Regions from separate parts of the Paenibacillus sp. sptzw28 genome, predicted to be linked through region 1. Evidence: a T-box and tRNA genes for the amino acid it is inferred to sense, from the RefSeq annotation. Region 1 holds a T-box; the other holds one or more tRNA genes.

The links. The T-box of region 1 lies ahead of trpS (tryptophan--tRNA ligase). A T-box ahead of a tRNA ligase gene usually reads a tRNA of that ligase, here a tRNA-Trp.
Region 2: it encodes a tRNA-Trp, which carries the amino acid that the T-box ahead of trpS (tryptophan--tRNA ligase) is inferred to sense. The anticodon was not compared.

What each region holds. Positions count from the first base shown of each region.
Region 1 covers NZ_CP080545.1:4,891,567-4,907,094, forward strand. Annotated here, with positions in the region: gene KZ483_RS22405 (Cof-type HAD-IIB family hydrolase) at 1-146, opposite strand, end outside; gene KZ483_RS22410 (peptidoglycan D,D-transpeptidase FtsI family protein) at 683-2,758, opposite strand; gene KZ483_RS22415 (transglutaminase domain-containing protein) at 2,784-3,947, opposite strand; gene KZ483_RS22420 (hypothetical protein) at 4,314-4,733, opposite strand; gene KZ483_RS22425 (MFS transporter) at 4,954-6,144, shown strand; gene KZ483_RS22430 (DNA primase) at 6,305-6,676, shown strand; gene KZ483_RS22435 (AEC family transporter) at 6,691-7,617, opposite strand; gene KZ483_RS22440 (SCO family protein) at 7,627-8,244, opposite strand; gene cyoE (heme o synthase) at 8,284-9,147, opposite strand; gene KZ483_RS22450 (cell wall hydrolase) at 9,435-9,857, shown strand; gene gerQ (spore coat protein GerQ) at 9,960-10,553, shown strand; gene KZ483_RS22460 (hypothetical protein) at 10,537-10,827, opposite strand; gene KZ483_RS22465 (metal-dependent hydrolase) at 11,021-12,007, shown strand; gene KZ483_RS22470 (alpha/beta-type small acid-soluble spore protein) at 12,147-12,374, opposite strand; gene KZ483_RS22475 (hypothetical protein) at 12,502-12,678, shown strand; gene trpS (tryptophan--tRNA ligase) at 12,735-13,721, opposite strand; T-box leader at 13,782-14,029, opposite strand; gene KZ483_RS22485 (permease) at 14,534-15,528, shown strand, end outside.
Region 2 covers NZ_CP080545.1:5,106,937-5,122,464, reverse strand. Annotated here, with positions in the region: rRNA gene KZ483_RS23585 (23S ribosomal RNA) at 1-2,038, shown strand, start outside; tRNA gene KZ483_RS23580 (tRNA-Asn) at 2,154-2,229, shown strand; tRNA gene KZ483_RS23575 (tRNA-Ser) at 2,233-2,323, shown strand; tRNA gene KZ483_RS23570 (tRNA-Glu) at 2,327-2,401, shown strand; tRNA gene KZ483_RS23565 (tRNA-Val) at 2,480-2,555, shown strand; tRNA gene KZ483_RS23560 (tRNA-Met) at 2,585-2,661, shown strand; tRNA gene KZ483_RS23555 (tRNA-Asp) at 2,697-2,773, shown strand; tRNA gene KZ483_RS23550 (tRNA-Phe) at 2,786-2,861, shown strand; tRNA gene KZ483_RS23545 (tRNA-Thr) at 2,878-2,953, shown strand; tRNA gene KZ483_RS23540 (tRNA-Tyr) at 2,959-3,044, shown strand; tRNA gene KZ483_RS23535 (tRNA-Trp) at 3,054-3,127, shown strand; tRNA gene KZ483_RS23530 (tRNA-His) at 3,141-3,216, shown strand; tRNA gene KZ483_RS23525 (tRNA-Gln) at 3,246-3,320, shown strand; tRNA gene KZ483_RS23520 (tRNA-Gly) at 3,328-3,402, shown strand; tRNA gene KZ483_RS23515 (tRNA-Cys) at 3,418-3,491, shown strand; tRNA gene KZ483_RS23510 (tRNA-Arg) at 3,509-3,585, shown strand; tRNA gene KZ483_RS23505 (tRNA-Leu) at 3,593-3,674, shown strand; gene KZ483_RS23500 (LiaF transmembrane domain-containing protein) at 4,028-4,318, shown strand; gene KZ483_RS23495 (PspA/IM30 family protein) at 4,367-5,056, shown strand; gene KZ483_RS23490 (PspC domain-containing protein) at 5,053-5,541, shown strand; gene KZ483_RS23485 (PspA/IM30 family protein) at 5,544-6,230, shown strand; gene KZ483_RS23480 (sensor histidine kinase) at 6,397-7,473, shown strand; gene KZ483_RS23475 (response regulator transcription factor) at 7,494-8,171, shown strand; gene mobB (molybdopterin-guanine dinucleotide biosynthesis protein B) at 8,290-8,910, opposite strand; gene KZ483_RS28735 (hypothetical protein) at 9,006-9,134, shown strand; gene glp (molybdopterin molybdotransferase MoeA) at 9,103-10,389, shown strand; gene KZ483_RS23460 (hypothetical protein) at 10,477-11,208, opposite strand; gene KZ483_RS23455 (hypothetical protein) at 11,410-11,790, opposite strand; gene KZ483_RS23450 (YwmB family TATA-box binding protein) at 11,910-12,731, shown strand; gene zwf (glucose-6-phosphate dehydrogenase) at 12,862-14,418, shown strand; gene KZ483_RS23440 (cyclase family protein) at 14,737-15,366, shown strand; gene KZ483_RS23435 (peptide chain release factor 3) at 15,386-15,528, shown strand, end outside.

The DNA.
Region 1 (15,528 bases):
TGAAATCCGCGTCCGGTTGCAAAACAGACCAATATTCCCTCATCCAGTGCCCTGCGGATCCACGTTTCATTTTCACCGCTGATTTCCTGCATCTCATTAAGCAGCGTCCCGTCCATATCGAGTGCGATAAGTTTGATTTTTCCCATTGCTTCCTCCCCGTACCTCACTGTTTCTGATAACATACCCGTGCCAAAAATCCGTCACAGGTGCATACAGCAATTTTAGCACATCCGGGTTGGATTCCAAATCCGCGAGATTAATAGGTCATATCTATTAAAAATAAACTTGTTAGCCGTTGGGCGCAAAAAAGAGGGGAAATAAAGGCAGATTCCCCCAAACTGATCAAAGCGATATTAAAAATCGGAACCTTCTAAACAGCGCCGCAAAGCGAAACGGCGATAGTGACTGCTGTCAGAAATAATAAGGTCCAAAAGAATCGTCGAATGGCAGGATATGTGTTCGAACGCATAAAGGATCCCCTCCTCATTACGTCTATTCGCAAGCGTTTTACTTACCATTATCGCGAGTCATGTTTTATCATATGCAAATATCTTTCCCTTGTGCAACTTTTATTAATGCGTTGAGAGTTTCAGAAAATAATAAACAGGCCAGTCCTTTCAAAATCTTAAAAAAAAAACCCCCGGTTTTACCGGGAGCCCTTTGCAGGAACAACTTTCGTTGTTTAATGCGAAGCGTTGACTTGCGTGCCGGTGCCTGCCGGTATTCCACCCGCAGCACTTGCCGCAGCGGATGCCGGCTTCTGCGGCACACCGTGCAGTCCGACGGCCTGATCGTACGCATCGAAAATCTTGCGGGCGATCGGCGCGGCGCCGCTTGCTCCGAAGCCGCCTTCAGGCACTACGACAGCTACCGCGAGAACCGGGTCCTCCGCCGGGGCATAGGCGATGAATACCGCATTATCGACGATCCCTGTGCTTACCTGCTGCTCCGAGGTACCCGTCTTTCGCAGCACCTTATATGGCGCATCATTGAATACAGGTACACTAACGTTTGCCATACCCCTTTCAATCTCGTCCCAGTACGCTTTCGGGAAAGTGATCGTATTGAGTACCTCCGGTTTGAATTTGCTTACTATGTGCCCTTCCGAGTCCTGAATTTCATTCACGAACTGGGGCTTCATTCTTTTGCCGTGGCTCGCCAGCGTCGCAGCATACTGTGCAAGCTGCAGCGTCGTGTACCGCCCCATCTGTCCGAATGACGCATAAATCAACGCAGACTGAGCACTCGCTGCCTCCCGTTCGTGAAAATAACCGATGACGCCGTTGCTTTCGTTTGGCAGACCGCTGCCAGTCGAGACGCCAAGCCCGAACTGCTTCACGTATTTATCCCATATATCGACGCCTTTATCGCCGTCTTTGCGGTACAGCGCGTCTCCGACCATTTTCGACATCCATGGATTGGATGAATGAGCGATCGCCTGAGCGGGGTCCAGTAATCCATATGCGTGGCCTTTTGCGTTTCCGATCCGTCTACGTGTACTGGCGCCCTCTTTCCCGTAAAAAAACGCTCCGGTATCATTCCAGGTACTCGACGTGGTAAACAGCTTTTCGTTCAGGCCGATCAGAACCGAAAGCGGCTTCTGTGTTGAACCGAGAAAGACGACCGAGGAAGGATGCTTATTCTGCTCTTTCTTATCCTTGTAAGGTCCTATAACAGGATAAATCGCTCCGTTTAACAAGACCGGACTGATCTTGTCGTAGTCATCGGTCCCGATTCTGCCGCCTTCCCAGATGTTCGGATCGTAATCGGGCATGCTAGCCATCGCGATAATTTTCCCGGTCTTCACCTCCATCGCAACCGCATAGCCGGTTTTGGCGTTTACGGCGCGATCACTGAGTCTCGAGGTCTGCAAATGATGCAATTGGTCCATGATGGCTTGTTGCGTCTTCAACTGCACTTCCCGGTTGATTGTCAAATACAGATTATCGCCCTTTTCAGGCTTCGTGATGGTCGGCGGACCGATGATGCGGCCCGCGGCATTAACGGGATACGTCTTCAGGCCGTTCTTACCGCGCAGGATATCCTGATACATATATTCGAGCCCGTCATATCCGACATCCTCCGTCTGCAAATACTTGAGACGCGGGTCATCGGTTTTCGCCCGGTCCTTATACAGATTGTTCTCGGCTCCTCCGCCGAATTTTTTCAAATAACCTACGAGCTGCACCGCAAACGGACTCGGATTTTTATCATAGTGCCTGATGCTCTCCTCCACGATGTCGGTGCCGGGGTATTGATCGCGGTTTTCCAATAAGACGGCGATCTCGCGCGTCGTCAGTCCGGTCTTGATACGGCGGGGTACCGATACGGTGTTTTTCTTATACTGAAGGTCCATGCTTTTAATTATCTCGTCGAGCGTCATTGCTTCATTTGGACTGCCGTATTTCTGAAATACAGCCAGCAGCTTCTTGGCAAGCGCAGTAGCGTTGGCTTCTACATCCTTCTGTTTTCCCGGCTCGATGGTGTAATACAATGACTGAGTCGATGTGGAATACGCGATCGGCGTGCCTCCGGAATCATAAATGTTGCCCCGGATCGGCGGGATCAGCACCGGGATTGTGCCGTTTTTCGATTCCACCTCTTTCAGCGAAGGACCGTCGACAAATTGTAAAATCGCCAAACGAACGATAAGCACGCTGAATAAGAAAAATGTAGCAAAAAAGAATAAGTTCAACCGGAACGAGAAATTCCGCCGGTTGGCGATTTCCCGCTTTTGCGGATCGTCCTGCACGGGCACGGTTTATATCTCCTTTCAAACCTTCTTATGTTTCGCGTATATGCGTATTGGAAAAGCCGCGCGGGTCAAACCAATCGCCCGATGAAGCCCATGTCGCATCAAGCGGAATCCAGGCTCCGCCTTGGTCGGCAAGACGCACTTCATTCCAGGCGTGAGGACCGTAACCGCCGTTGCCGGTGGCGCCGAGTCCGGTTACGACGTGTACTTCAAGACCGACGGAGCGCGCCATAACGGCGTAAAGCCTGGCTACATCGATACATACGCCCTTGCGGGTTTTGAAGGTATCCTCGGGTGTCTGTTCCTTCCATATGCCGTGTTGCTCATAATTATTCGCCTTATCCCAATCATAGCTGATCCGCGTCCCAATCCAGTCATAAAGTGCGCGCGCTTTCTCTTTATCCGTCTTGGAATGCGCCGTAACGGATGCGGCCGCCTGCTCGATGTTCTTGGGAACGGCGGAATCGATAACTTCATATTTCCGCTCCAGAACCCTGCGGAACTCCGACTCAACAGCCTGCGTGAATACCGGACCGCGCTTGAGCACATCGCCGGCTACAGGATTCAGGAGTTCGTCCGCCGTTTTATTATAAAGGGCGGAAGCACGGATCGAATCGGTCAGTGGCCCCCCGGGCATCAGAGATACATATACGAATAACACCGCAATCATTATCAATGCTCTCCCCGCACCGAGCAGAGTTCCAATTGCAGCTCCGGTCGTGCGGCTTGCCGCTCTGGAGAATATCCTTTCGCTTCCCGCCCTACGGTCGCCGCCGCTGCGAATCAAGGAATCGAACATTAGTCCATATAACGGGTACAGCCAGCCGAGTACATAACGGAACAAAGAATAAGCAAGCAGAAAGAGGACACCGAACCTCAGCAGTTCAAAATCGCGAAGGCTTGTGACGATCGTGTACCAAAGCTGCTTAAATGTAGTCAACTGCTCCTGCGGGACTTGAATATTGCGCGCATTCAGCCACTCGCGCAGGATCGGGGACATCCAGGTGGCTGTCCGGCCCGCCAGCACCAGCGAGACGACTACGGTGACCGCCTGCCAAATAAAAAAGAAAAGGTGCCTCGCTGAACCCGATGCACCTCTTACCATGCCTTTAATAAGAGAACCGAACAAGACGAGCAGCACCATAAGCGCCACCGGTTCCGGCTTTAATAACGCGTGAACCCACGTGTTCATGGTCTGAGCCTCCTCAGGCGTTTTCGAGAAAACAAATTTTCGTAAGCATTAACTACGGCGTTTTCAGAGAAAATGCATCTTCGTAAGCATTAACTACGGCGTTTTCGGAGAAAATGCATCTTCGTAAGCATTAACTATGGCGTTTTCGGAGAAAATGCATCTTCGTAAGCATTAACTATGGCGTTTTCGGAGAAAATGCATCTTCGTAAGCATTAACTATGGCGTTTTCGGAGAAAATGCATCTTCGTAAGCATTAACTATGGCGTTTTCGGAGAAAATGCATCTTCGTAAGCATTAACTATGGCGTTTTCGGAGAAAATGCATCTTCGTAAGCATTAACTATGGCGTTTTCGGAGAAAATTTCGGCTATACGTTTTTCTTGGCTTGTTCGATTAAGGCTTCGATCGCACTGTCGATCTTCCAGGTTCCAAGCGGCGCCCCGCGGAATGACACCTTGACTTCATTATCTCCGGGCTTGCCTACGAGCTCCAAATTTTTTGTTTTAATCGTAAAAGTTCCATCGCCGTTAGAGGTATACGTTGCATCCTGCGCCTCTCCCGCCATGGCGTTAATCGCTTCTTGCTTCACGGTATCCGTTACCTTCGTGCCCAAAGACTTTAAATCCTCAAGAGAGTAACCGCTGTAGAGTACTATACCGACAACAATTACCGCGACAATCAGCCATTTTACGACCGTTTTGACAATGCGGATAATGATAAACAGCACTGCTAGAGCAATTAGAAGAACAAGCCAGTTATCTTTCAAAAACTGAAACCAGGTTTCCATGTCATAATTACTAAAATCAAAGCTCATCAGCCGTCTCCTCCATTATACTCCCTGAAAAGTCCGAACACAAAAACATTATACCCCAAGCCTATTTACGCGTAAACCGGAGCAGCCTTCGCACCGATCAGCACTCTGAATATATCAAGACATAAGAAGGCTTATCCATGCGTACAAGTAGTAACATAGTGTTCGAACGCTCGCTTGAAGGAGAGATGTTATTTTGAAAACCGCAATTTGGCTTTATTTGTTTCTGTTCGTCGCATTCTTCGATCTGCATGCCCAGTATCCGATCCTTACGCCGTTCGCCGTATCGCTCGGCGCAGCTCCTTCGTTTATCGGCCTTATGATGGGACTCTATTCGATCACTCATTTACCCGGGAACATCATAGCCGGATATGGCGTTGACCGGTTCGGCAGCCGGCTCTTCATCGTCTTCAGCCTTATGGCTGCGGGAGTCATTCTGCTTCTCCAATCGAAGGTCACCGATCCGTGGCAGCTGCTGGTCCTCCGTTCCATCAGCGGCTTTGTCCTTGCTTTCCTCTCTCCCGCTTGTATGTCGCTGCTTGCCCGAATAACGACAGACCGCGTCAAACAGGGGAAACTGATGGCCGGCAACGGGCTTGTACATACAATCGCTTCCGTCGTTTCTCCGGCGGCAGGCGCCTATCTGGTAGCGCAGATCGGCTTCACTACGGCATTTTATTTACTCGGCTGGATACTTATCGGAACTGCGTCGTGCGCATTGTTCTTTATTCGCGAAGCTTCCGCAGCCGAACGAGCCGAAGAATCCGTTCAGGGGGAAGACGGTACGGCCGATAACGAGACCGGGTCCGAGGAAAACGGCAGCCATCCCTTCCGGTCGATACCATGGCTCGTTTACACGCTGCCTGTTGCAATGAGCTGTGCCCAGGGCATTCTATCGTTCGAGCTTCCACTTATGGCTACAACACAGGAGGCAATGATGACGACCGGCCTGCTCTTCTCCGTAGTCAGCCTCGGAGCGCTTATTACGCTAAGCATGCTGTTCCTGAACCGTTTGTCGCCATTTATGCGTTCGCTCTGGGGGGCGTTTATGCTTGCTCTGACCTATTTTGCGATCGCAGCGGGCGCCCCGCTTCCTTTTTATATGCTGCTCCTGCTGCTCGGCATGGCCAAAGGGGTTATATTCCCGGCGCTGTCATCCCTGCTCATCGAACTGAGCGGCGGTGTTCGTTATGGGCGGACCTTCTCCATACTCTCGATCGCCTTCTCCGTCGGTGCGTTCATCGGGCCGATGCTTGCCGGACAGCTGCGGAATTATATTTCGCCGTATTACATTGCATTCGTGGCTCTTATGATCGCAGTGTCGTTACTGCCGTTTCATAACTTTCGCCCGGGCAGCGCAAACGCCCATTTCACCCGAACCGGTTAGCGGCAGAGGGCGTCATTATCCCCGCTATCGTCCTGCCGGACTGTCTGAGTTTCCAGCCTGACTGTTTTCACCCCTCCGTCTCCCGGCGGCTTGCTCCTCGGCAAGCCGTCTTTTCGCTGCCGCAATTATTCGGTTACAATAGCCTTAGAGGTGAAGATATTTGGATATCGCCATTATTGTAGAAGGAAAAAACGACCGCACCCGACTTCGCCGAGTACTGACAGAAGAGGTTCCGATCTTCTGCACATACGGTATACCAGGCGCGGGTCAAATTGACAAGCTCCGCCGCCAGGTGGGTGACAAGCAGGCATACTTGTTTACCGATAACGACGCTTCAGGCAAGCGGATCCGCGGCATGCTGAGGGATGCCTTTCCCGACGCCGACCATATCTATACCCGCAAAGGCTACCCGGGCGTAGAAAGTACACCGGAACCTTATCTCATCGAACAATTGGAAAAAGCGGGCCTGGAGGCGTACATCGTGTACCCGCCCCCGGATCCCGCTCCGTGGAGTAAAGAAGATTTGTTTTAAACGCTTCACTTTATTCAAATATTCAGCACATAGATCACGAACGTTACCGTCAGGATACTAAGCACCGTCGATACAAGTACGGATTGCGAGGCGAACTCCGGCTCGTTATCGAACTCGACGGCAAGCAGGACGCTCGAGAGGGAAGTCGGCACGGCGGAAGAGACGATTAACGCTTTCGCCATTAACCCGTCAATACCGATCGCCCATACGATCAACGCGGCGAGCAGAGGGCCGAGGATAAGCCGCAGGCCGCTCGACAGCAGCACATCTCTGAGCATCAGGCTCCGCCAGGACCACTTCATGCTCCCAAGCTGAACGCCAAGCGTGATCAATGCCGTACCGATAAATGCATCGGCCAAATAATCAAGCGGCGTCGACATAAAGCCGGGCAGCGGTATGCTGTATCCCCGCATCAGAAACGCCAGCGGGATCGCATATATAACCGGCTGACGTGCAATCGTCCTCAAGACGAGCGGGCCGCTGCTCCGGTGTGCATTAACGCTGTAAATTCCGTACGTATTAGGCACAAGAGACTGCATCATCATGATCAGGACCTGCACCGAAAGCGTAAAGGGATTCCCCGCAAAAACAAGCTGATTAAGCGGAATGCCGTAGTTGGCGCTGTTATAGAACAGGACGCTGTTCCGCATCGCGCCCACCATCCCGCCCTTGTGACCTCTCAGAGCGACAACGGCTTGGGCGGCGCCGAACATCAGCCCCATGAAGACCGTGAAAAACAGCAGCACCTCTCCCACAACCTGAAGCGATATATCCGTCGTGTACAATAATTTAAAAATAATTGCCGGGGAAAACAAATAAAAATTCAGCTTGGACAGCGTTTTAATGTCTAAAGAAAACGCCCGCTGCAGTGTGACGCCGAAGGCGATCATAACCGAAAGCGGGAGCACATTGTTCCATAATATCGACCAGAGGACCGTCATGTCATTCCCCTACTGATCCACCAGCGCATTAACTACTTTGACGATATTGTCCGCATTCTGCGTCTCGTCTTTCGCGCCGATCATCGCCTTGCGTACCGAGCCTTGGCGGTCTACGAACGTGATGGCGTCGGCATGTGTGAAATAACCGTTATTATCCTTGATAAGACCGAGTCCGAAGCCCTTCATCAGTTCCTTGGTCTGTTCCTCGCTGTCCTCACGCAGGAACTTCCAACCGTTGGAATCGATATCGAACTTGCCGGCGAACTTCCTCATCGCTTCCGGCGTATCGCGCACCGGATCAAAGGTGATCGAGAGAAACTCGACATCTTTCCCGAAGGTTCCCTGTTCTTTGAGCTTATTCTGGGCTTGCGACATCAGAAAAGTCGTCGGTGGACATACATCCGGACAATTGGCATAGAAGAAATAAATGACGCGCACCTTACCGTTTGTATTCTCAAGCGAAACCTTATTGCCGTCCAGATCCGTAAGCTCAAAGCCCGGCGCCTTATAATTCTGGTCCAGATTCGGAGCGGCTTCCTTCGTGGAAGACAAATACAAATAAATCCCCATTGCCGCGCATAATGCCAGCACAGCAATTTTAAAAGCATGCTTCCGTGCAAAACTCATTCCTGCGGTCCCTCCCGGCCCGGATACACTGCGTACGGTTTACATCACGCCGTTCGTATCCGCAATCATTACAAAGAAGACAAGCATCAAATAACTAATCGAAATAAAGAAATTCGTCTTGGCCCATTTCATATCGTCCCGGGCACTGAGTCCCATTATCGTATGAGCCGCCCAAAACAGCCCGCCGATTATGGACACTATCAGAAAGAAATAACCGACGTATCCGTACGTATACATAAACACGCCCGTCGGGATTAGCAGAAGTGTATAGGGAATCATCTGCAGCTTCGTGCGGCGGATGCCTTTCAATACCGGAAGCAGCGGAAATCCCGCCGCACGGTATTCTTCAACGCGTCTGATCGCCAGCGACCAGAAGTGCGCAGGCTGCCACAGGAAGAGCAGCGCGAACAATATCCATGCGCCTGCGTCAATGTAGCCCGTCACTGCGCAGTAGCCGATCACCGGAGGCATCGCACCGGAGATTCCCCCGATGGAAGTGCTCCATGTAGACGTGCGCTTCAGCCACATCGTATAGATAAAGACATAGACGAAGAATCCGAGCAGTCCCAGCCATCCGGTAAGAGGATTAACCAGCGTAAACAGCACTCCGATCCCGATGACGCCAAGCGCGATTCCATAGATAAGCACACCGGCAGGATTCAGCCGCTCCATCGGCAAAGCGCGGTTCTTTGTCCGTTCCATCTTCTTATCGAGTTCACGGTCCCAGTAATTATTAATTACACAAGCCGATGCCATCGTAAGTGCCGAACCGAGCAGCATATAAAGCAGCAGCCACCAATTGATATGATCCCATTTGGAAGCGACCCAGAACCCGCCGAACGCCGCAATCGCATTAAGCCGTATGATGCGCGGTTTTGTCAGGGCCACATAATCTTTAAGCACAGCCAGCCTCCCCGTTCCGATCCCACATGGGCGAGATACGCCCATCATATTTGTTTTTAAACCGCTCTAATCATACCGAAAAAACAAGCTGTTGACAATGTTCGCGCCCCGTGTTCATCAATTTGACACCGCTTGGCGAAACTGAGCGAATCTCCGCGGCCCGAAAGTGTAACGCAGCCAAAAACAGAGCGTCCGATCTTGATATGGAACCATTTTGCTTATCCGTCAATACACTATCATTGTGGTCAAAGGCCCAGTTGAACGAAAGGAAGTGAGATAGTCCATATATGGCGGTTGTTAAAGCAAAATCCGAAGACATCAAGCTCCTCGCCCGTCTATTGCGCGCGGAAGCGGAAGGCGAAGGCGAACAGGGCATGCTGATGGTCGGCAATGTCGGCGTTAACCGTGTTCGGAGCAACTGTATTGATTTCAAAAATATCCGCAGTATTCCGCAAATGGTTTTTCAAAGCCCGGGCGGATTTGAAGCCACGCAAAAAGGTTACTTCTATCAGAAAGCCCGCGAAAGCGAGATAACATTGGCGCGTCGAGTCGTGAACGGCGAACGCCGGCATCCCGCTACGAACTCGCTGTGGTATTTCCGGCCTACGGGCGGATGTCCTGCCGAGTGGTGGAATCAGCGGCTTATCGGAAAGTATAAGGCGCATTGCTTCTATGTCCCGACGAGAGCGGATTGCCCCGGCGTATACTAAATAAGCACACGTTAATTGGTTATGTTTGGTCACACTGACGGCAGCCGCGATCAGGCTTAAATGGATCCCGGTTGTCAGCAAAGAAAGCGAGGAAATGGAAACATGTCGAACGGTTACGGGTATCAAAGCACGGTGAGTACGGCTGGCATGGGCGGCTATCCGGAATATGACGATTATGAATACAATTATCCTTACCCTTCACCTCAGCAGTTCCCTTCGGCTGCTGCAATGCCTATGCAGATGCAGATGCCTATGCAGATGCCGATGCAGATGCAGATGCCGATGACGGCAGGAGCCGGAATGATGCCGCCCAGCATACCGAGCGGTTCGTTCGTCACGCCGGCGGGTGGAAACGTAGTCGCAGCACCGGCTGCCGAAGAATCCTATGTTGAGAATATTTTGCGAATGAACCGCGGCAAGATGGCTACTTTTTACATGACATACGAGAACAACCGCGAGTGGAACGCCAAGGTTTTCCGCGGACTGATTGAAGCCGCAGGGCGCGACCATATCATACTCAGCGATCCGTCCACCGGAATGCGTTATTTGCTGCTTACGCTGAATCTTGATTACGTCACATTTGACGGGCCGATTAACTATTCATACACATTCCAGGGACAGACGATTACGAACATGACGCCGATCACATCGACTGCCGGCGGGGGCGTCGGTGGTCAAGTTACGATGGGCCGGTAATCGGCCGAAACGTCCAGGCATGAATTTTCGCGGTGCCTCCGGGCACCCAATCCGCCATGATCCGCCAAGAAGAACGCTCGCTGCAGCGTTCTTTTTTCACGGCTTCGGCGCCAGGCTCGTCCTCTGACTCCCATATTTCAACGAACAATAACGGCTGGTCGGTACCTTCGTAGAGCCTGAACTCGTTCTTTTCAGCAAGCTTTTCCGCTATCCAGTTCCGATACCTTTCTTCATAAATGGCGTCAATACGATATTCAATAAAACAAATGTGCATAAAAATCGTCCCCCCGTTATAAACACCCACGATTCAGAAAATACTTAAGCGTACATATAGAAGTATAGCACTTCGAAGGCGAATGCTTGGAAAAACTACGTTTTCCGCATTCAAGAAGGGTTTACGGATTCGACAAAGAACTTTAAGCTTAGGGTACAATGACAGCTTTGATAACTTAAGGAGGAACTTATTCATGGACAGTGGGACGCATTTGGTCATGGGACTCGGACTCGCCGGGCTCGCTTCAATCGACCCTGTTATCGCTTCCGACCAAACCGTTTACGCCGCCGTACTGATCGGTACGGTAGTCGGATCCCAGGCTCCGGATTTCGACGGAGTTCTCAGATTGAAAAGCAATGCCGCTTATATAAAAAATCACCGCGGAGTTTCGCACTCAATTCCCGCGATTGCGATCTGGACGATCGCCATTACATTAATGCTGCAGGCGTTCTTCGGGTTCTCGATACCATGGCTTCACCTCGGGGGATGGGTGCTTCTGGCCGTCGTCATTCATGTCTTCACCGATTTGTTCAACACCTACGGGACGCAAGCAGCGCGGCCGTTCTCGGAGAAGTGGATATCGTGGAACATCATTCACATCTTCGATCCCGTAATATTCACTTCGCATCTTGTAGCCATCCTGTTGTGGGCGCTTGCGGTGGCAGATCCCAGGTTTATTTTCCCGATTCTTTACTCGCTGCTAATCGTTTACTATATCTGGCGGACCGCTGCGCATCGTACACTGGCCAGGAAGCTGAGAACGTTGGACACTGACAGCCGGGAGAGCGACCGGTACGTGCTTATTCCAACGGTATCGCTCTACGACTGGAATGTCGTCAAGCAGCGTGACGACGGCAGCTTTATAATCGGCGACTTCCGGCGCGGCAAGCTTCGGTGGGTCGACCGCGCCAGGTGCTCCGAGCACCCGGCCGTTGAACAGTCAAAGAACGATCCCTCGATACAATCATTTCTGTATTTCACCTCATTCGCCTGCGCCGAAGTGCAGGAGCATTCGTGGGGCTTCGAGGTTCGATGGTCGGACGTCCGCTACCGCCACCGAAAGCAGTATCCGTTCGTCGGCGTACTGCTGATGGATAGTGATTATAAGACACTCGGCTCTTATGTCGGTTGGCTGAGCGACGACCGATTGCAAAAACGTCTGCGAATGAATACGTATTGACGGAGCAGGGCCCCTTCTTGCACAATAGAAGGGGCCCTGTGTGCGCTTAAGTAAGCAATCGCCGGGAAAAAGGAAAAGCTCAAGGTTTCCCTTGAGCCATTGCCTTGTAAATCAAAGATCTGCTTTGCCTTGGATCGACTTAGCGGAACTGCGATTGTCCGGACAGTTGTTGTTCGGCGATTTGAACAAGCTTACGGGTGATGTATCCCCCGAGCGAGCCTGCGTCACGAGTCGCCATGTTGCCGTAGTAACCGTCTTGAGGAATTTGGATTCCTAGCTCTTGCGCTACCTCGAATTTCATTTGGTCCAAAGCTGCACTTGCTTGAGGTACGACCAGCTGATTGCTGTTACGGTTTTGTCCTGGCATGTGGAATTTCTCCTTTCATCCTCTTCACGATTGTGTGTTGCAAGCTTGCAAGCTTATTATGATACGTTTGTGAAAAGAATATGCTTTCAACTTTAATGAATTTCAAAAGAAAAGGAGCAAATCGATTATGAGTAAGCCAATGGCTCTTCTCTTCGCCGTTGTATCTATGCTGTTAATGAGTGCTACCGCTGTTTCCATCAGCTATAATGGATGGATCGCCGCCTTGTTCTTTATACTGACAATCGGCTGCATCGGCTCCGGATTTATAGTAAGCGCCAAAATGAGACGCCGCAGACAGGGGTAATTCCCCTATCCGCGGCGTTATTGTTGCAGGTATTCAGTTATCTCTCCACTTTCCGTTCAACCCGGAAGAAGAAATCCCATCCGTTCCTTCACATCGCGCAGCGTTCTGTTCGCTTTCTCCGATACCTCATCAGCGCCTTGCTTCAAGATATCGTGAATCGCTCCCGAGCTTCGAATCTCCGCATATTTGTGCTGCAAAGGCTCCAGAGTCGCTACGACATGCTCCGCAAGATCCTTCTTAAACGCTCCATAGCCCTGCCCTTCGTAACGCGTTTCAATTTCGCTCAGCGTGACGCCCGCACAGTGAGCATATATACTCATCAAATTGCTCACCTCCGGCTTCTCCGCCGGATTGTATTTCACTTCACGGCCTGAATCCGTTGTCGCTCTGCTGAGTTTTTTGCGAATCACATCCGGCGGATCAAGCAGTGCGATATAGCTGCCTGGATTCGGATTGCTTTTGCTCATTTTTTTCGATGCGTCATCAAGCGACATGATTCGCGCTCCGACCTTCGGGATATAAGGATCGGGAATCGTAAAATAATCGCCGTAGCGGGAATTAAACCGCTGCGCAAGATCGCGTGTCAGCTCCAAATGCTGCTTCTGGTCGTCTCCGACCGGTATCAGATCCGCGTTATAAAGTAATATGTCGGCTGCCATTAACGCAGGATAGACAAACAATCCGGCACCGACCGAATCTTTACCCGCCGATTTGTCTTTAAACTGCGTCATTCGCTCCAGCTCTCCGATATAAGTGAGCGTCGTCAGCAACCATCCCAGCTCGGCATGAGCGGAAACGTGGGATTGCGCGAAAATGCTCGCTTTTGTCGGATCGATGCCGGCAGCGACAAACAGCGATGCCACCGATTCCGTCTGCTCGCGCAGTGCTGCCGGCTCCTGCGGCACCGTAATGGCGTGCAGATCGACGACCATGAAGAAGCATTCGTGGGTTTCCTGCAGCTTTACGAAGTTTTGCATTGCTCCGATGTAGTTACCGAGCGTCAGCTGCCCGCTCGGTTGAATGCCCGAAAGAACTCGCGGCATAGTTATATCCTCCCTTACTCGCTTTTATCGTTATTTTCGAACGCAAAAAGGCCCTTCGCCGAAAGGGACGAAGGACCGTGGTGCCACCCTAATTTGCCCGCCTAACTGCACTGAATAAGCGCGTTCGACAAGCCTTCATGTTCCATAACGCGGAACGAAACGGAGATGCATACGGACGATCGTACGCTCGCTTTCCTCATCTCGGCTCCAGGACCCATTCGGCATCGGACACTTGCTCCGGTTCGCACCAACCACCGGCTCTCTGAAAGCGTACATCCGCGCTTACTTGTTCCCTTCATTGCAGTTATGAAGATTATACCTCTCGGGGGGGAATTGTCAAGTAGGGGTATACGCCCCCCTTGAAGCTCCCATTACCCTCCCGTTGACCATCTCTCCTTCCACTTCCACTTTTACTTTTGCTTCCCCCCTAATTCCCCCGGAGGGGGACCCCTAAGGCCCCGGCCCTCTGGACACCCGGAAAGTAACACGTGGGATGTACAGAGACAGCCCCTGCGTGAGCGCGTTCGCGGATCCGCTTTCGTCCCTCACGGGACACGCTTGACAATTTGGCCCACCCGTTCGCCCTGGTGTCCCTTGCGGGACTTGAATAACGTTGGCGCCACAGACAGCCTCTCTGGCCGATGCAGTAGCACCAGTGATACTATTTGCACGCTCGGCCTTCGCTCGGGCCAAGCTGCCTCAGGGGACTTTAGGAGGACTCAATAAAAATTGTCGCCAATGGTTGTCCTGTAGACGCATCAATGAGCATAACCTATACTAATTTAGATGCTAGTAGAGAGGAGTTTATACGGTTGAATATCGTTTACCGTCTGGGAACACCGCTGCTCGCCGTAGGGTGTCTTGTTATGTTGGCCCGTATTTTAACCGCTGGCGGCTTTACCGATCTTATTCTGGCCAGCCCGTCCCTTCAATCCTTCAAAATACTTTTTATCAGCATCATATTAGAGGCATTTCCCTTTATTCTTCTCGGCGTGCTTGTTTCCGCCCTGCTGCAAGTATTCGTCTCCGATACTGTCATCGCGAGGCTTACACCGAAAAATCCGGTCGTGGGCGTTCTGTTCGGAAGTTTGCTCGGACTGCTGCTGCCGCTGTGCGAATGCGGAATGATTCCGGTCGTACGCCGGTTGATCCGCAAAGGAATGCCGGCCTACATCGGGATTGTCTTCATCTTCGCCGGACCCATTGTCAATCCAGTCGTATTCGCATCTACCTACACCGCATTCAGATCGCAGCCGATGATGGCTTACGCCAGAATGGGACTCGCCTTGGCTGTCTGCATTATGCTTGGCTTGCTGCTCTACCGCTTCATGAAAAAGAGCCCCTTGAAGCTGGAAACACCTTCGGCGGCGTCCGGTCCGAGTATACATGCTGCCAGGCACAGCCATGGCGACAATCGCAGCTCGAGCAGCTGGCGCGGACGTGTCCGGGCTACGCTGGCCCACGCTTCGGATGAATTTTTCGATATCGGTAAATATTTGATTATCGGCTCGCTTCTTACGGCTCTCGTCCAAACGGTGCTGGACCGAAGCTTGCTGACATCGCTCAGCGATCAGCCTTTGACAGCCAACATTTTCATGATGGGCTTTGCTTTCGCGATTTCGCTTTGTTCCACCTCGGATGCGTTCGTCGCCTCTTCATTTAACGGGATTTTCGGCTCTGGCCCACTTCTTGCTTTTCTCGTATTCGGACCGATGGTCGATCTGAAAAGCACGCTTATGCTGCTTTCCTCGTTCAGAGTTAAAGTGGTCGTTGCCGTCATTGCATTCTTATTTGCAGCGATCCTCAT
Region 2 (15,528 bases), 220 kb from region 1:
AAAGAGTCATGGAGGTAGAGCACTGATTGGGTGCGGGGCCCGCCAAGGGTTACCAAGTCCAGTCAAACTCCGAATGCCATGTACTTATATCCGGGAGTCAGACGGTGAGTGCTAAGATCCATCGTCAAGAGGGAAACAGCCCAGACCATCAGCTAAGGTCCCCAAGTGTGTGTTAAGTGGGAAAGGATGTGGAGTTGCCCAGACAACCAGGATGTTGGCTTAGAAGCAGCCACCATTTAAAGAGTGCGTAATAGCTCACTGGTCGAGTGACTCTGCGCCGAAAATGTAACGGGGCTAAACACGCCACCGAAGCTATGGCTAGATACGAAAGTATCTTGGGGTAGGGGAGCGTTGTATGCAGGTTGAAGTCAGACCGTAAGGACTGGTGGACGACATACAAGTGAGAATGCCGGTATGAGTAACGAAAAGACAAGTGAGAATCTTGTCCGCCGAAAGCCTAAGGGTTCCTGAGGAAGGCTCGTCCGCTCAGGGTAAGTCGGGACCTAAGGCGAGGCCGAAAGGCGTAGTCGAAGGACAACAGGTTGATATTCCTGTACCACCGTAAGCCGTTATGAGCAATGGGGTGACGCAGAAGGGTAGTGACGCGGCCTGATGGAATAGGCCGTCCAAGCAGTGAGGCTGGTTGACAGGTAAATCCGTTAACCGATAAAGCTGGGCTGTGATGGGGAGGGAAAATTACAGTACCGAAGGTCATGTGCTCCCGCTGCCGAGAAAAGCCTCTAGCCAGGCGAAGGTGCCCGTACCGCAAACCGACACAGGTAGGCGAGCAGAGCATGCTAAGGCGCGCGGAAGAACTCTCGTTAAGGAACTCGGCAAAATGACCCCGTAACTTCGGGAGAAGGGGTGCCTCGGTAGGGTGAATAGCCCGAGGGGGCCGCAGTGAAAAGGCCCAAGCGACTGTTTAGCAAAAACACAGGTCTGTGCGAAGCCGTAAGGCGAAGTATACGGGCTGACGCCTGCCCGGTGCTGGAAGGTTAAGGGGAGTGGTAAGGGGCAACCCGAAGCTATGAACCGAAGCCCCAGTAAACGGCGGCCGTAACTATAACGGTCCTAAGGTAGCGAAATTCCTTGTCAGGTAAATTCTGACCCGCACGAATGGCGTAACGACTTGGGCGCTGTCTCAACGAGAGATCCGGTGAAATTTTAATACCTGTGAAGATGCAGGTTACCCGCGACAAGACGGAAAGACCCCATGGAGCTTTACTGCAGCTTGATATTGGACTTTGGTACGATCTGTACAGGATAGGTGGGAGCCTTGGAAGCCGGAGCGCCAGCTTCGGTGGAGGCATCGTTGGGATACCACCCTGATCGTATCGGAGTTCTAACCTGGTACCGTCATCCGGTACAGGGACCGTGTCAGGTGGGCAGTTTGACTGGGGCGGTCGCCTCCTAAAATGTAACGGAGGCGCCCAAAGGTTCCCTCAGAATGGTTGGAAATCATTCGTAGCGTGCAAAGGCATAAGGGAGCTTGACTGCGAGACCTACAAGTCGAGCAGGGACGAAAGTCGGGCTTAGTGATCCGGTGGTACCGCATGGAAGGGCCATCGCTCAACGGATAAAAGCTACCCTGGGGATAACAGGCTTATCTCCCCCAAGAGTCCACATCGACGGGGAGGTTTGGCACCTCGATGTCGGCTCATCGCATCCTGGGGCTGAAGTAGGTCCCAAGGGTTGGGCTGTTCGCCCATTAAAGCGGTACGCGAGCTGGGTTCAGAACGTCGTGAGACAGTTCGGTCCCTATCTGTCGCGGGCGTAGGAAATTTGAGAGGAGCTGTCCTTAGTACGAGAGGACCGGGATGGACGTACCGCTGGTGTACCAGTTGTTCCGCCAGGAGCACCGCTGGGTAGCCAAGTACGGACGGGATAAGCGCTGAAAGCATCTAAGCGTGAAGCCCCCCTCAAGATGAGATTTCCCAATTCGTAAGACCCCTGGTAGACGACCAGGTTGATAGGTTCGAGGTGGAAGCGCAGCAATGCGTGCAGCTGACGAATACTAATCGGTCGAGGGCTTATCCTACGAACGTTCACCTGAACGTTCACTTCGCACGCTGCTCTTAGGTTAACGTAAGACTAAAGGGGTTTCACAACTGTTCGTATCCAGTTTTCAGGGTGTAATTAACCCGAAATATCGTTCCCTGATAGCTCAGTTGGTAGAGCACTCGACTGTTAATCGAGTTGTCACAGGTTCGAGTCCTGTTCGGGGAGCCATCTGGAGAGCTGTCCGAGTGGTCGAAGGAGCACGATTGGAAATCGTGTATACGTTAACCGCGTATCGAGGGTTCGAATCCCTCGCTCTCCGCCATGTGGCCCGTTGGTCAAGGGGTTAAGACACCTCCCTTTCACGGAGGTAACAGGGGTTCGAATCCCCTACGGGTCACCAAAATAGTTCAAAAAGGTACAAATTAGGACTTGCAATGAGCAGGGCAAATGAGGTATAGTAGTACTTGTCGCTCATTACGGAGGCTTAGCTCAGCTGGGAGAGCATCTGCCTTACAAGCAGAGGGTCGGCGGTTCGATCCCGTCAGCCTCCACCATTAAACTGCATAAGCAGTATTCATAACGACGCGGGGTGGAGCAGCCCGGTAGCTCGTCGGGCTCATAACCCGAAGGCCGCAGGTTCAAATCCTGCCCCCGCAACCAACTTTACCTTCGGAGTCATCCGAGAACCATAATGTGGAGCTGTGGTGTAGAGGCCTAACATGCCTGCCTGTCACGCAGGAGACCGCGGGTTCGAATCCCGTCAGCTCCGCCATTTTCACCAAATGGCTCGGTAGCTCAGTCGGTAGAGCAGAGGACTGAAAATCCTCGTGTCGGCGGTTCGATTCCGTCCCGAGCCACCATTTAAGAATTGAATATGCCGTTGTAGCTCAATTGGTAGAGCAACTGACTTGTAATCAGTAGGTTGGGGGTTCAAGTCCTCTCGACGGCACCACTCATGGAGGATTAGCGAAGTGGCCAAACGCAGCAGACTGTAAATCTGTTCTCTGACGAGTTCGGTGGTTCGAATCCATCATCCTCCACCAGTTTACCTTAGGGGCATAGTTTAAAGGTAGAACAGCGGTCTCCAAAACCGTTAGTGTGGGTTCAATTCCTGCTGCCCCTGCCAAAAGGTTCATATGGCGATCGTGGCGAAGTGGTTAACGCATCGGTTTGTGGATCCGACATTCGGGGGTTCAATTCCCCTCGATCGCCCCATCATACAAATTATAAGATAAATAAAAGATTGGGGATTAGCCAAGCGGTAAGGCAACGGACTTTGACTCCGTCATTCCTAGGTTCGAATCCTAGATCCCCAGCCATTTATATGCGGAAGTGGCTCAGCGGTAGAGCATCGCCTTGCCAAGGCGAGGGTCGCGGGTTCGATTCCCGTCTTCCGCTCCATTTTTTTTTATTTCTGGCGCCATAGCCAAGTGGTAAGGCAGAGCTCTGCAAAAGCTTTACCCCCAGTTCGAATCTGGGTGGCGCCTCCACAATCTTCAACAATCGTGTGCCCTTAGCTCAGCTGGATAGAGCGTTTGACTACGAATCAAAAGGTCAGGAGTTCGAATCTCTTAGGGCACGCCATTAATTTGCCGGTGTGGCGGAATGGCAGACGCGCGCGACTCAAAATCGTGAGGGAAACCGTGGAGGTTCGAGTCCTCTCACCGGCACCATACATAGAAGTTGTAACCTGATGGAATTGCATCAGGTTTTTTTTATTTTTAACAACGAGCATGAATCTATGCGTGCTCCACTTGGGTAATTCAGGACCGTACGCGGAATCAGTGTGTATGAGAAGGTGATATTAAAGACCCTTTCACTTGGATTAATAACTGTGCGTAGCCCTTTCGGTCCATGGGGTGGGTCCACTCCCCGACCCAAGTCTAGGGAGAAAACCGTCGCGAGTCCGTTTTGAAACGGCTGGAAAACACCTACAATAAATACATAAGCAAGCGATGAAACAACTTCAAGCGCAGCGACGTAATGAAAAGTATAAAAGTTCTGAGGGAAGGCGGTGACAGTAAGAATGAATGGTAAATCGGTGTTAGGTGCGTTACTTGTTATTGCAGGAAGTTTGATGGTGATGAAGTTTATCGGGATTAATCTCAGCTGGATTTTCAGTTTGTTGATGCCTTTCATCTTGATCGGTCTTGGAGTCGTGGGAGTCAAAAATGACAAGAAGCTCATCGGTGGCATTCTCATCGTAGTCGGAGCATTTATGCTGATTGGCAAGCTTGCCGGAATTATCGCGTTGCTGCTTGCGATCGGAATTATCTTATGGGGAGTTTCAATGTTCAAACGTCGTAAACACGTTTAATTAAATACTTAGTAATCGTAATAGATTCCGGATTAAGGAGGTTTATGCATGAGTATTATCCGTAGGGTCCGTGACATTACAGTGGCGACACTAAATGAGCGGCTGGAGAAAGCGGAAGATCCTGTTAAGTTAATTGACCAATTCTTGTGGTCGACAAGGGAAGATATTATTCAAGCTGAGCGATTATATCAGCAGTATGTGGGACACGGGAACTACTTGAAGTCTCAATGGCTGCAAGCGGAGCAGCTGAGAGACAAGCGTGAACAACAAGCAATGACTGCCCTTAAAGCAGGGGAGGAGCATGTAGCACGAATTGCACTTACAGATAAAGCGACCAGCGAGGAACGTGCTGCTCAGTACCGTGAATTATACGAACAAACACAGCAGAACGTCCGGGAGCTGGAGGATCAGCTTCGAGAGTTGCGGGCGGAGTATCAGGCTGTTTACGATAAACGTGAATACTATGCAGCTCGGATGGAATCCCTGCGCCTTCAACAGCGGATGAACGCACGGTATAACGGCCTCGGGCAGCAGCCTGGGCAGCAGCCTGCAGGCATGTTCCGCAGGCTGGAGGATCGGATCAGCGATATGGAGCTTGAAGCAAAAAGCCTTCGCGATTTACGCCGGGCTGGACAGGAATTTATCGTCGAGGCGGGTTCGACTCTGCAGTCCGTCATCGAGCGCGAAATGGAACAATTGAAACGAAAATTGCAGCAGGAAGGATGGAAATCGTCATGAGGAAACTGTATCGGTCGCGCCGCGATAAGAAGCTGTTCGGTTTGTGCGGCGGTATCGCCGAGATGCTGAATGTGGACGCGACACTGCTGCGGATTCTTCTGATTGTCCTGACCGTATTTACAAGCGGTGCATTAATATTGGTATATATTCTTGCCGGCCTCGTTGTACCTAAGGAACCGAACATATACAGCGGATTCGGTCCCGGCAGCTTTGGACCCGGCGGTTACGGCTCCGGCGGCGGATATAATGGTGGTTGGAATAACGGCCCGGGCTTTGGCTCGCAAAACAATGGTCAAGGCTTTGGCGGACCTTATACAAATACACCTCCATCCAGTGGTCCGTCGGCTGGACCTGCCAGTTGGCAGCAAGGACAATCGGCATCAAATTTGGATGCCATGATGGAAGATCTGGAGAAAAAAGCGCTCCGTCGTGAGATAGAAGAACTGAAAGCAAAATTAGCCAAGCACGAGAAGGGAGAGTTTTAACTATGAGTATTTTTAAGCGAATGAAAGATATGACGAAAGCTTCTCTTAACGAGCTGCTCGACAAAATGGAAGATCCTGTTGTAATGTTAAACCAATATCTGCGTGATATGGAGGCGGAAATTCATCAGGCCGAATTGACGGTTGCCAAGCAAATGGCAAACGAGCGCCGTATGAAACAGCGTCTTGACGAAGCGTTCCGCAGTGCCGCAGACCGTGAGACGAAAGCTGAAACTGCGATTCGCTCCGGCCAGGAGGAGCTTGCACGGAAGCTTTTGGAAGAGAAAATATTCTTCGATCACAAAACGGCCGAATATACGGATATGCATGCCGCAGCCAAAACGCAGGCCGAAGAGCTTATGCTGCAGCTCCATGGTATGAAGGATGAGTTCTACCAGCTTCGGAATAAACGCAATGAGCTGGCAGCGCGTGCACAGATGGCAAAAGCGAAGAAGCAAATGGCGCAAGTAACGACGGTTCACTCGATCGAAAGCGGCAGCGCTTCACGGGGCTTTACCCGTATGGAAGAAAAGATTATGCAGCTGGAAGCGGAAGCTGAAGTGATACGTGTCCCATATACGTCTTATAATGGTCCATCTGCCGTTGGCACAGTAGATCCTTCGAAGCAGTTGAAGGTCGAAGAGCAGCTTCAAGCACTGAAAAACAAATTAAACCCTCCGTCAGCCGAGTAGGGTTGACTGGGAAGACTAGGTACGACGATTGACCTTCCGAGTTGTTTTCAGCCGGAATAGAAATCGAAGGGTTTGCAAATGGATAAGCCAAGACAGTATGCGCTTCGCGAATGAAGCCTCTGTCTCTGGCTTGTTTCCATGGTTACATAGAGAGGGGCATATACCCATGGCTGACCAATCGCCTTCGGATGAAGCAAGCGTCAATATGCGTAGTGAACAAGGGGACTCGGGGAGACAGCGTCAAGCGATGCATCCTTATCGGAATGCGCGAGGAGGCCCGCCGCTTAATCAACCCAGGGGAAACGCTGCAGAGACGGTGATATGGCTGCTTGTCATCATTGGCTTGATTGTTCTCGTTATGCAAGGTATGGGCTACATCAAGGTATTCGCCTTGCAAACAAAAGCCGCAGCGATCGGTTTGACCATTATAGGGCTCGCGCTTATTGCCGCGGCTGGATACAGTTATTTTCAGGGAGTAAAGCTGAGGGCGGCGGTCAAGCGGTTAACCGACCAACAGCGTCGGAAGAAACAGAGGGTAACGCTTCCTTCCGCTGAAGACACAACTGAAACATCCGAGGATTTCTCGGAAGAGGATGAGGTATGGACGGAACAGGTTCGTTTCTCTGCCGTCATTGAAGAACGGGAAAGGCTCGCGCGAGAGCTTCATGACGCTGTAAGCCAGCAGTTGTTTGCCATATCAATGACCGCGACAGCAGTCAGCAGAACGCTTGAGACGGATTGGGAGAGAGCCAAACGCCAGGTGCAGCTTATTGAAGAAATGGCCTCCGTCGCTCAATCCGAGATGCGGGCATTACTTCTGCATTTACGGCCGGTGCATTTGGATGGCAAAAATTTGGGTCAAGCGCTTCAGATTTTGGTTGAGGAATTAAAGCAGAAGGTACCGATCGCCATAACGCTTGATGTGGACGATTCAATCAAGCTTGCCGCTGAAGCGGAGGACCATCTCTTTCGAATTGCACAGGAGGCGCTTTCCAATACGCTTCGACATTCCAAAGCGGACCAGATGAGTATTCGTCTACACAGCATAGGCAAGAATGCACAATTGATTTTCCAGGATAACGGAGTTGGGTTTGATTTGGAAGAGAAGAAGCAAACGTCATACGGACTGCTTACAATGGAAGAACGGATAAATGTCCTGGGGGGCTCGATGCAGCTGGTTACCGCACCCGGTCAGGGCGTCATCATTGACATACGCATACCTGTTACAGCCATGGTTTTATAAAAGGAGGGGAGATCCACCGGATGGAGGCTCTGGAAAATAGGAACGCATTGAATCAACCGATTAAAGTGCTTCTCGTTGACGACCATGAGATGGTTCGAATTGGTCTGGCCGCTGTTCTCAACACCGAGGAGGGAATTGAAGTGGTCGGCGAGGCGAGCAATGGAATGGAAGGTATTCGACTCGCTCAGGCATACAGGCCGGAGGTTGTCCTTATGGATCTGGTTATGGAAGGCATGGACGGCGTTGAAACGACACGGAAGCTTCTAGAGCTGTACCCCGACTGTAAAGTGATTGTGCTCACAAGCTATCTGGACGACAGCAAGATGTACCCGGTTATTGAGGCGGGAGCATTCAGTTATCTGCTCAAAACATCGCGAGCAACGGAAGTCGCCGATGCGATCCGGGCGGCAGCTCGAGGGCAATCGGTTCTTGAATCGCAGGTTGCGATGAAGATGATGAACCGTTTCCGGCAGCCCAAGGCAGATTCTGTTCGTCCGCCTCACGAACAGCTCACGGAACGGGAGATGGACGTTTTGAAATGCGTGGCTAAGGGTCAATCGAACCAGGAAATCGCCGATACTTTATTTATCGGGATTAAAACGGTCAAATTTCACGTGACGAACATTTTTGCCAAGCTTGGTGTGGATGACCGGACGCAGGCTGCTATTTATGCACATAAACATGGCTTGGCCGAGTAAATAGATAGGGTACGTAATGCAGAGCAAGCCGTTCCGGAATGACCGGGGCGGCTTTTTGTATCTAAGTAGGCAAGCAAGTCGAGCGGCTGGAAACCGGCCGGCACATGCGCCAAACCATTTATTTGTTATTCGCCGCGGAGACTATCCGAGAATGGATAAACGCATATATAGAGTCCAACTCGCTGATGTCGAAATGGGGAATATCGAGGGTGGATGGAAACGGGTCGGCCGCTAAAAGTGAATCTTCACCTTTGATAGTTGGATTTATCGATGTTGCATTAAGGGCTGTATTGGCTTCCGGCCATAAAATAGCGGCAGACCCATTGGGACTCGTTAGCTCACGTAGAAGCTTGATGTCTGCCGGCTCCCGGATGAGAATCAGCTTAGGATATGCCTCTTGCTTGAACCCTTCCACAAGAACGATATCTGCGTTCCCCATCTGCTCAAGTAAAGAATGCAGCGATTCCGGACGGCTTCGCAGTATGGCGCTTCGATTGGATGAACTAATCGCAGTGATGTCGGCACCTGCCGCTTGATGCTTCCATGTATCGGTGCCCGGCGTATCCATGGTAAAATCGTGAGCATCGTGCTTTACCGTTCCGACGGTATAACCCGCGCGCTTGAAACGCTGAATCAGACTCGTAATGAGCGTTGTTTTACCGCTGTTTTTATAGCCGACGACCTGAAGGACGAACTGGTGGCGCGGAAAATCGCGGTTATAATTTTGTTCAGTCAACATTAATCAGCTCCTTGCGGGATGAGGATTCCCTGTTTTATTTAAATGTACCATATTTTCATGGGATTAACTCTTTAAGTGGAGCGGATCGTGAACTTTTGGTACAATATAGAGAAGAGATGACCGAAGGAAGAAACCGGATATTGCACAAGGCTGCCGGTTTCACCTTGGACGACAACCAGGAGGAGACCGATTGTGCAGCAGCTGCAGGGAGCTTCACGTTTTAACAGGCGCGCAGTTAAGGTGGGGGATGCGATGCGCCTTGTGCTCGAAGCGGCCTTGCCAGGACTATGCGAATCTGTGCCGCTGTGGCAGGCCGCCGGCCGGCGGCTGTCGGAGCCGCTGACGGCGACGAGCGACTGGCCGCCCTTTGCGCGCTCGGGACTGGACGGTTATGCCGTCCGCAGCGCAGATACGACGCAAGCGACGCCGGATTCCCCTTCGTCGCTGCGCGTGGTTGGTACGGTTGCCGCCGGCGGTGTAACGCCGGCGATCGTGGAGCCGGGCACCGCCGTGCGCATTATGACCGGCGGGGCGGTGCCCGAGGGCGCGGACGCTGTCGTCATGCTGGAGCAGACGGCGGACGCGGATGAAATCGGGAGGTCGGTGGTGCGGGTGAAACGCGCCGCCGCGACCGGGCAAAACATTGCGCGGCCCGGTGAGGAGTTTCGCCGCGGCGGCGTATTGGCGGAGCCGGGCACTCTTATCCGGCCGGGCCACATTGCACTGCTGGGCACGTTCGGCTACGCTGAAGTGCCGGTCTTCGCGCGACCGCGCGTCGCGGTGCTGGCGACGGGTGCTGAGCTGCTGCCGGTTGCGTCGCCGCTTGAGCCGGGCCGCATCCGCGACAGCAACAGTGCCATGGTGGCGTCGATGGTTGAGCAGAGCGGCGGGACGCCGGTGCTCGTCGGGCGGCTCCCGGACGATCCCAATGCCGTCGTAGGCGCGCTGGCCGCAGCGCTGGAGCAAGCGGATATGGTCGTAACAACCGGCGGTGTATCAGTAGGCGACTTCGATGTTATGGCTGACATTATACGCGGAATTCGGTCCGATGGCCTAACCGGCGGTCCGGACAGACTTTTGTTCAATAAAGTAGCGATGCGTCCGGGCAGCCCGACGTCAGCAGCTGTAATGAACGGCAAACTGTTGTTTGCCTTATCCGGTAACCCCGGCGCTTGCTTTGTCGGGTTTGAGCTTTTCGTTAGGCCTGCTATACTAATGCTGCAGGGTGTAACGATGGAGCAATCGCTCCCAAGAGAAGTGACAGCCAAACTTGCGGCTGATTTCGATAAAGGGAGCCCGCATGAACGGTTTGTGCGGACGCGCCTGTATGTGCGGGAAGGTGTCTTGTACGCCGATCCGCTTGCATTTAACAAATCGAGCATGATGGCCTCGATTCCCGAGGCTGACGGCCTGCTTCGTATTCCGGCGGGACCGGAAGGAGCGGCAAGAGGATCGCTGGTTCATGTCATTCAATTATGATCCGATTAATAAATTGTAATTTCAACGATGAACAACCCGCCTTCATGCCAGCGCATAAAGCGGGTTTGCTTTATTTCATGCAGCTTCTTATACCCGGTAGTTAACGAATAGGCCGTTGGTTCTGAGCTGCAAATAAGACTGCCCGGACGGTTCGTATGTCCGCAACGACTGGAACCCGCTTGCCGAGGGGCTCATAATTGCAGCGGTAGGCAGATGTTCAAAACGGGAAAGCAATTGCGCTATTTGAGATGCTAGGCCGCTGGGCCCGCGTAAAGTGCTGCGCACTTGGTCGGGCTGTTCCGCTAACGCAGCATTGAGAAGGTCCCCATCCAGCTTCCATTCACCGGCTCCCGATCGCGTAATCCCGATCCGCTGAGCTGCAGGGGCCTTCAGTGCGTCATCGATGATATGTTTTAACTCGGGGCTCAAGTAGGCGGAAGAGGATAAGAAAGTTTGATTTAGTTGATTCGCCTGTTTAATCAGCGAATGCAGCTGCTTGGCAATCGATTTGCCTTCTTCAGCGGCACCTGGCATATTGCCCGTTTCGGAAGCTGCCGCGTTTTCTGCTGCTATGGAGTTCGCCGCCTCATGGAGATGGGTGCTTTGCATAAGCCACGCGGACACGCTTTCTGCCGCCGATTGTATTACTTTTTCGACGGTGTCCGGCAGTTTGGAGGTTATAGCCTTGGGGAGCGAACCTCCCCGGTAATAGGAAGGTCGGCGCTCGTCCATGAACGGATATTTTGCATAGGCAATAAGACGCTGAACAGGATAAAGCGTTTTACGGGAAACCCGGTCAATTTGATTTGGCATCGCCATCACTACTCACCTCCACTTAAACCTTTGACAGCTCAATTTTAGTATTAATTTACCGAAAAGTCGACTTTCTTGCCTTTATGTAGGAAGGGACGAGCCGGTGAAAGCAAAAGCCCGAAGTCCTACCTCAATATCGTGACTTGGATAGGTCCCCGGGCTTCTCCTTTTATTCACAGCGGCGGCGGCTGCCGTATAAACCAGCGTCTATAGAAGCAAAAATAAAAAGGCGATAAGCGCCAAGTCGATTGCGAACGCCTCGGCATAAGGACTATAAGGCGCAAACCCATTGTACGGATAATACGGGTCATACGATTGCGTCTCCGCCTTATCCGTCTGCAGCGTTTGCACCGTTTTCCCGGTTTTCCGGCCTTTTTTCTTGCTTTTGCTCTGAACGTGGGTTATCCCGCCCGCTGTTCCTACAGATGCGGCGCTTGAATAACCCTGATTCTCATTGAGCATTAGCCGGCCTCCCCGGCAGCTGCTGAGAATTCCGACGTGGCGTTGGCCTTCCTTGGTTACGATACAAACCGGCATACCGCAGAACTTTTCAATGTGTTCCTCGTGGAGCGGAAAGATAGGTTCCATCCGTTGTTAACACCTCCCCTGAATTCCTTGCAACAGTGTATTCACCTAGGGGCGGTTGCGTATGGATATTTACCCATTCTTATTTCGATTTGAAGCTTTGGGCTAAGGGAGTGAGCATCTTGCCGCCAAAAACTATTTCGCAAAAACCGTTATCCAAACGAACAGGAAGAAGCGGAATTTTGATAGCCCTCCTGATTATAGTAACTGCCGCCTGGTGGACTATGGGGAATAAGCGGGAGAATTCGGTCAAAGAGCTTTCTCAGAGCATGCTTCTTAGCGACCTGTCGACCGTTTGGCATTGGTGTGAGGATGAGCTTGTCGGGGGTTCGCGGCAATCGCGATGGTCCTTCCGGTGGGATGGACAAGGTATGCAGGTGAATACCGGGGTATTGGCGAATAAGCTCGGCATTGCATTAAAGCAGACCGACAATGAGACGTTACAAGGCGAGGCTGATATGGAAAACGGCCGGGTTAAAATATCCTTGTGGATCCATGTTCAGGCCGGATCCAAGCAGCAGCCTGCAAAGGAAAGTACAGAGCCCTCGCGAGGCAATGGAACGCCCGTCCAAGCGGTAATTCTCATGAAGCCGCAGGATGGAACCGATCTGACTGAAATCACCGCCGCTGCTTCGCATGTTCAGCAAGCGGTTTCCGCTGCAGATTTCACCTTTGCCGGCAGCTTCGCCGTCAGGGGAGAGCCTGCCAAAGCGGCAGCTGCGAGCCGGATAGCCGATATGGCCCACGCGAAGCGCCAGGAAGTGTATAACGATGGCCAAACCGACAGCGTAACGTACTTTACCCCCGAATTGAAAACGGCGGTCAAAAGCGGCAGCAACAGCGTTAATCTGCAAATGGCTGAGATACGCGCGACGGGTGGCGGCAGGCGGCAAATTGTAATCGGCGTTCCATTGATTACGGGAGATTATACTGATCCGGATTAACGTTTTCTTCAGGCCTCGATCAGTTTTTTTTATGGGCGCATGAATGGCATCTCTCGCCTTGTTATGCTAAACTACATAACATGATCAATACGGTTGTACTATACAAAAATACATAAGAGAGAATGAGGTAATGACCGACGTGAGCAAACACGAATCAATTGCCGCAGCGGGTGCGGTTTACTATTTATTTGGCGCGACAGGCGATTTGGCGCGGCGGAAGCTTTTCCCTGCGCTCTTCAGCTTATATAAAGAAGGAAAATTGGCCGAAGATTTCGCTGTGGTAGGACTTGCCCGCAGACCTCGGACCAATGATCAGTTCCGCGCTGACGTTAAGGAGTCCATCAACGAGTTTTGCAGATACAAACAGGGCGATGACGAAACGTGGACTAAATTCGCTGAGCATTTTGTTTATATGTCGCTTGATATCAACAATTTGGACGGCTTTCAGGAGTTGAACAACCTTACGGAAGAACTGGATGCCAAGTTTGATATTCCAGGCAACCGACTATTTTATTTAGCGCTTGCGCCTGAATTGTTCGGACCGGTTTCATTGAACCTTCGCGACGGAGGCTTATTGGAATCGAAAGGCTGGAACCGGCTTGTCATCGAGAAGCCGTTCGGCTACGATTTGCAATCGGCGCGTAATCTCAATGAGCAGCTCAGTCATGTCTTTAAAGAAGAAGAGATTTTCCGTATCGATCACTACCTAGGCAAAGAAATGGTGCAAAATATAGAGGTTCTTCGTTTCGCGAACGCGTTTTTTGAACCGCTCTGGAATAACAGTCATATCGCTAACGTACAAATTACTTTGTCTGAGACAGTCGGTGTCGAGGAGCGCGGCGGTTATTATGATAAGTCGGGTGCACTGCGTGATATGGTGCAGAATCATATGCTGCAAATGCTGGCGATGATCGCTATGGAGCCCCCGAGCAGGCTGCATCCGGAAGATATCCGTGACGAGAAGGTAAAAGTGCTTCGTTCGCTCCGGCCGTATTCGGCTGCCGAAGAAATCGACAAGCACGTCATTCGCGGCCAATATGTGGAGGGGACAGCCAAAGGCAAGCCTCTTACGGGATATCGCCAGGAGGACTCGGTAAACCCCAACTCTGCGACGGAGACTTACTTTGCTGCCCGGGTATTTGTAGACAATTTCCGATGGGCTGGTGTGCCTTTCTATATCCGTACGGGCAAGCGGCTTCCGGTAAAAACAACCGAGGTCGTAATTGAGTTCAAAAATGTCCCGAATAACGTTCTGTTTGCCCGACGTAACGAATTGGCACCGAACCTGCTTGTCATACGGGTCAACCCGATGGAAGGCATCTACATCAAGTTTAATGCAAAGAAGCCGGGAGTCGATAATGTCATACAGCCCGTGTCGATGGAATTTTGCCAAAGCTGTCAGATCGGCCTGAATACCCCGGAGGCGTATGAGCTCCTTATATATGATGCCGCTCGCGGCGAGTCGACCTATTTTACCCGCTGGGATGAAGTGTCGCAGGCGTGGTCATTTGTCGACAGAATCGCCGAAGCTTGGCGCGATGGTAGTTCAAGCCTGCAGTTTTACCCTGCGGGATCATGGGGTCCGGAGCGGACCGACCAGCTGTTGGCCGAGGACGGATTCCACTGGTGGCCGGTGAACGGTCAGGACGAAGATAATGTCATTTGGATCTCGGGTGGTCCGAAATAGGGCAGTAGGAAGCTTGCGAAGCTGCGTTTTGCTCCGCAAAACGCCAAGCAAATGCTTACGAAGCTGCGTTTTGCTCCCGCAAAACGCCAAGCAAATGCTTACGAAGCTGCGTTTTGCTCCCGCAAAACGCCAAGCAAATGCTTACGAAGCTGCGTTTTGCTCCCGCAAAACGCCAAGCAAATGCTTACGAAGCTGCGTTTTGCTCCCGCAAAACGCCAAGCAATGCTTACGAAGCTGCGTTTTGCTCCGCAAAACGCCAAGCAAATGCTTACGAAGCTGCGTTTTGCTCCCGCAAAACGCCTGAGGAGGTACCATTCCATGCTCAAAATATATGATATCTCCATGACAATTCAGGAGAGCATGCAGGTCTTCAACAATAAAGAAGAGAAAAAACCGAAAATAACGAATATTACAAACCATGAGAACGGCCAGGCCGTGTATGAATCCCGCATCGACATGAATGTTCATTCCGGAACGCATGTAGACGCTCCGCTGCATATGCTGGAAAACGGCGAGACGATCGAGACGATCGGCCTTGAACAGTTGATTGGCCATGCTCGTGTTGTTGATCTGACACATTGCGAAGAGTATATTACTCGTGCCGACTTGGAACCGCTTGGACTGCAGAAGAACGATTGGGTTATATTTAAAACGCGCAATTCCTTCAGCGAAGAATTCGACTTCAACTTTGTTTTCCTTCGGGAGGACGGCGCCCGTTATCTGGTCGAACTGGGTATCAGGGGCCTCGGGACGGATGGGCTGGGCATTGAACGCGCTCAAGCGGAATATCCCACTCACCGCTCGCTATTCCGAAACAGTATCATTATCGTTGAAGGACTGCGGCTTAAGAATGTGCCTGCCGGCACTTACTTTATGGCTGTGGCTCCGCTTAAGCTGACAGGTATCGAAGCTGCTCCGGCGCGTGCATTTCTGATCGGCGGCATGTAAATATGAAGGGAATAGGGTAATGAGCAAAACGTTGACAGATGAATTAAAACAAGAAGTCGGAAAACGGCGGACATTCGCGATCATCTCTCATCCGGATGCGGGCAAAACGACGCTGACCGAGAAACTCCTGCTCTTCGGGGGAGCTATCCGACTAGCCGGAAC